One region of the Endozoicomonas sp. ALD040 genome, then DNA from elsewhere that is predicted to be linked to it. Evidence: predicted binding sites of a transcription regulator. Region 1 holds the regulator's gene; the other holds the start of a gene.
What was found. The regulator PhoB, encoded in region 1, activates phosphate uptake and scavenging genes when phosphate is short. The targets are predictions, from matches to a motif close to TGTCATANNNNTGTCANA.
Positions count from the first base shown of each region.

Region 2: a site for PhoB is predicted at 707-724, ahead of ACOJUN_RS05585 (PhoX family protein). Genes of this name have one in related genera too.

Region 1 is NZ_CP184829.1:2,709,299-2,711,766, forward strand. It holds gene ubiA (4-hydroxybenzoate octaprenyltransferase) at 1-495, shown strand, start outside; gene phoB (phosphate regulon transcriptional regulator PhoB) at 825-1,514, shown strand; gene phoR (phosphate regulon sensor histidine kinase PhoR) at 1,559-2,468, shown strand, end outside.
Region 2 is NZ_CP184829.1:1,742,993-1,745,460, reverse strand. It holds gene ACOJUN_RS05595 (hypothetical protein) at 1-115, shown strand, start outside; gene rplI (50S ribosomal protein L9) at 147-593, shown strand; gene ACOJUN_RS05585 (PhoX family protein) at 822-2,468, shown strand, end outside.

The DNA of each region.
Region 1 (2,468 bases):
GGATTATTGCTGGCCTCGGCTTACCCTTTTGCCAAAAGACACACTCATCTGCCTCAGGTGGTTTTGGGGGCTGCTTTTGGCTGGTCGATACCCATGGCTTTTGCGGCTCAGAGTGGCTCGTTGGGAAACATCGTCTGGCTGATGTTTCTGGCCAATCTCTTCTGGACAGTGGCTTACGATACTCAATACGCCATGGTGGATCGTGACGATGATCTGAAAGTAGGTATCAAGTCCACAGCCATTCTATTTGGCGAGATGGATAACCTGATTGTTGGTTGCCTGCAGGTACTTACCCTGATGACACTGGCCATGGCAGGCCATCAACTGGAGTTAGGTGCTCTCTATTATCTCTCATTGTTGGCTGTCGCAGCCCTTTTCGTTTACCAGCAATGGTTAACCCGTCGTCGTGAGCGTGAAGCCTGCTTCAGGGCGTTTCTTAGTAACCACTGGGCCGGAGCCATTGTATTTGCAGGTTTCGTGTTGAGTTATCTTTGATCTTCAATCCGGCTTAGAGCCCGGTAAGTATTGCTACTTATGGTGGCTGTGGGGATAAATGGCGAAAAGCCTTACCCTGTAAACCCTGAGGGATCTTTTTATTTTTAAGCTGCAATATCAGCCTTTAGTGTGTCATCTGCCTGTAACATTTCAAAGGTGTAATGTCCGGTGTATAGTGCGGTTGATCAAAGTAGTGAGAAGCAGCCTGAGCGATAGGAAAGGTGCTGTCCTGAGACACTACCATCCTGATATAGCCCTAATGAGCTTCAGCTGATAGATGCCAGAACGTCACCGCCGAAATCGAATCGACAGATAACAGGTAGAGATTAATGCCAGGAAAGACCATTCTGATCGTAGATGACGAAGCACCGATTCGCGAAATGGTGACCGTTGCTCTGGAAATGGCAGGGTATGACTGTCTTGAGGCAGCAGATGCCAGAGAAGCGCACTCTCTGATTGTGGATAACAAACCCGATCTGATCTTGCTGGACTGGATGTTACCAGATGTCTCTGGAATTGAACTGGCCCGTCGTCTGAAGCGCAATGAGCTGACCTCTGAAATACCCATTGTTATGTTGACGGCCAAAGGTGAAGAAGACCACAAAATCCAGGGACTTGAAACCGGTGCCGATGACTACATCACCAAGCCTTTTTCTCCCCGCGAGCTGGCTGCTCGTTTAAAAGCGGTTCTCCGTCGTACAGGCGGATTTGATAACCAGTCTCCCATTGTCATCAAGGGATTGGAGCTGGACCCTGTCAGCCACAGAGTCTCTATTGATGGCTCACCTGCTGAAATAGGACCTACCGAGTACCGTTTGCTGCAGTTTTTCCTGACGCACCAGGAGCGTGCCTATACCCGTGGGCAGTTACTGGATCAGGTCTGGGGTGGCAACGTTTATGTGGAAGAGCGAACCGTTGATGTACACATTCGACGCTTGCGTAAGGCCTTAGGTGATAACTACGAAGCCTTTGTGCAAACGGTTCGTGGTACTGGATATCGTTTCTCAACGAGGGTGTAAACCTTTTATGCTCAGTGCTCAGCAGTTATCTGGCCGGGAGTAATATGACAACAATTTCAAAAACCCATTTGCTGAGCCGCATGATCGCCTACGTGATTGTCGGGTTTTCCCTGGGCTGGTTGTTTGGAGAGCCTTTTTTAGGACTCTGTGTGGTCATGGGAGGTTATTTTGTCTGGAGCTTCCGTCAGCTTTTCAAGCTGCTGGACTGGCTGAATGACCCCAAGGCCAGGAGCAAAGAGCCTCCTGAGAGTAAAGGGTTCTGGGGGCAAATTTTTGATGGTATCTATCGATTGCAAAAACAGCACAGTCGTTCCCGGCAAAAGCTGGCCGGAGTGATTGAACGTGTTCAGGAATCAACTGCTGCGCTGAACGACGGTGTTGTAATGATAGATAATCAGAGCAACCTGGAATGGTGGAATCCCGCCGCTGGAACTTTGATAGGGCTTAAGACGCCTGACGATCAGGGGCAGTTGATTACCAATCTGCTACGTGATCCAAGGTTTGTCGACTACTTTGAGCAGGGTGGTTATCAAAAAGCTCTTGAGATCCCCTCGCCAATCAACCCTGATCATCAACTGCAATTTAATATAACGGTTTATGGCAAAGGCAATCGTCTCATGACCGTTAGAGATGTCACGCGCTTGAATCAGCTGGAAGTCATGAGAAAAGACTTTGTTGCCAATGTCTCCCATGAACTGAGAACACCACTGACGGTTGTGTCTGGATACATCGAAACCATGCTGGACAGTCTGGGCCCGGATTCAGGTCTGCCCCCTGTTTGGGAAAAAGCACTGAACAGGATGCAGGAGCAGTCGCTGAGAATGCAGAATCTGGTGGCAGACCTGCTGTTGCTGTCCAAACTGGAGTCGGCTGAAGCTCAGGCAGACGAGAATGGGGTTCATGTTAAAACCCTGCTCAGCAGTATCGTTGAAGACGGATGTGCACTCAGTGGTG
Region 2 (2,468 bases), 970 kb from region 1:
GTATATGCTGTTGATCACCCTTACGCAACTGGCATACCCGGTTATTGTTTTGACTGCTTGTCTTGACAGTCTGTTTGATTTTCGCAACCGCGTGAGTAAGCAGATTCAGGGCTGACAGGCACTAGGTATAAGGTAAGAGGCTAGCGATGGACGTTATCCTGCTTGAGAGAGTTGCCAACCTTGGCAACCTGGGCGACAAGGTAACCGTTAAAGCCGGTTACGGTCGTAACTTTCTGATTCCTTTCAGCAAGGCTGTGCCTGCTACCAAGGAAAATGTTGAAGCTTTTGAAGCTCGTCGCGCCGAGCTGGAAAAGGCTGCTAACGAAAAGCTGGCTGCTGCCCAAAAGCGTGCAGCTGAAATGGCTGAAATCGAACTGACCCTGACCGCCAAAGCGGGCGACGAAGGCAAGCTGTTCGGTTCTATCGGCTCACGTGATCTGGCTGAAGCCATCACTGGTGCTGGCGTTGAAGTAGCCAAGAGCGAAATTCGCATGGGCGAAGGTCCCATTCGCGCTACTGGCGAATACGACATCGCCATCCAGCTGCACACCGACGTTGCAGCGACTATCAAGGTATTCGTTGAAGCTGAATAAGTTCGGTTGTAACCACGCCTGATAGAAAAATACCCGTGGGCTTAGGTCCACGGGTATTTTTTTATGTGCCTTTTGTCCTGCCTCTTCATTCGCCGTCATTTCAGTCAAAAGATTGTTTTAAATCTGTCATCTTAAATACATTTCACTGTAATTCTTGTGTCGTTTAATGAGCCTGCTTTAGAGGATATTACACAACAAATAAAGCTGGCTTGAACGAGTAGATATTACATGAGCAAATATACTTTTGATCCGACGGTGTATAACTCCAGTGATAACAGGCCGATCTCGGCAGTGCTGGAAAAAGAACTCTCCCGCCGCGGTGTTCTGAAACGTGGGGGTGCACTGGCAGCATTTAGTGCACTGGCCAGCTTTGGTTTAACGGGCTGTAACGATGACGACTCTGACGATGTTTTTTCATCAGAGCTCTCTCTTGGCTTTGACTCTATTTCCGGCTCCAAGACCGATGCTGTGTCTGTACCTGCTGGCTACTCCGCTCAGGTTCTGGCGCCGTGGGGAACGCCATTGAATGATTTAGCGGCAGAGTGGAAAGATGATGGCACCAACAGTTCCACCGATCAGGCGAATGCTACTGGCATGATGCATGATGGGATGCATTTCTTCCCCCTTGAAGGCAACAGTACTGAAGGTCTGCTGTGTATAAACCATGAGTTTATTGATCAGACGCGACTGCATCCGAATGGGGCAACTGACAATAATGGTGTACGTCCTGCTGAGGAAGTTCGTAAAGAAATTAACGCTCATGGTGTTTCAGTGGTTCACATCAAACTGACTGATGGCGTCTGGGATGTGGTTAAAAACAGCAACTACAACAAGCGTTACACTGCAGGCTCTGAAATGGATCTGACCGGGCCGGTGGCAGACAGTGATCTGCTGATTACCAAATACACGGATGAAAAAGGGAATAAAGCCCTTGCCCGGGGCACCAACAATAACTGTGGTAATGGTCACACTCCCTGGGGGACTTATCTGACCTGTGAAGAAAACTGGCCTGGCTATTTTACCCGTTCCGATGACCCGTCTAACTGGACTGAAGAACAAATACGTCTGGGTATCAGTTCCAGGGGGACCCGTTATGATTGGGATACTGCTCTATCTTCTGACGAAAACGAAACCGGCGAGTTTGCCCGTTTTGATGTAACTCCGGGCTCCGGAGATGAGACTGAGGATTTCCGTAACGAAGCTAATGGTCACGGATACATTGTAGAAATAGACCCCTATAGTCCACAGGCTAAAGCGATTAAACGGACGGCTCTGGGTCGCTTCCGTCACGAAGACTGCTCATTTGGCAAACTGGAAGAAGGTCAGCCCGTTGTTTTCTATTCTGGCCATGACAGCCGGTTTGAGTACATCTACAAGTTTGTTTCCAAAGAGCTCTGGGACGCGGCAGATGCTGACTCTGAAGATCGTCTCGCCACCGGTGCAAAGTACATGGATGAAGGTACTTTGTATGCCGCTCGCTTCGATGAGGAAGGTCAGGGTGTGTGGTTGCCCCTGACTCCCGATGCCACCACTAAAGACGGTGGAAGGTTAGGTGATATCTCAGGATTCACGACTCAGGCTGAAATTATCCTGAACACGCCGGGTGCAGCTGATCTGGTAGGCGCTACCCCCATGGACCGCCCCGAATGGACTGCGGTAGATCCGAAAACCGGCTCTGTTTATGTGACACTGACAAACAACACTGATCGTGATAACCAGGACGGCAATTCTGATACCGACACCAACGTGGCCAACCCTCGTGAAGGAAATGAGTATGGCCATATTATTCGCTGGAATGAAGGGGCTGATCCAAGCCAGTTTACCTGGGAGTTCTTCCTGTTCGGCTCTTTTGCATCAGAAAGTGCCCTGGTGAAT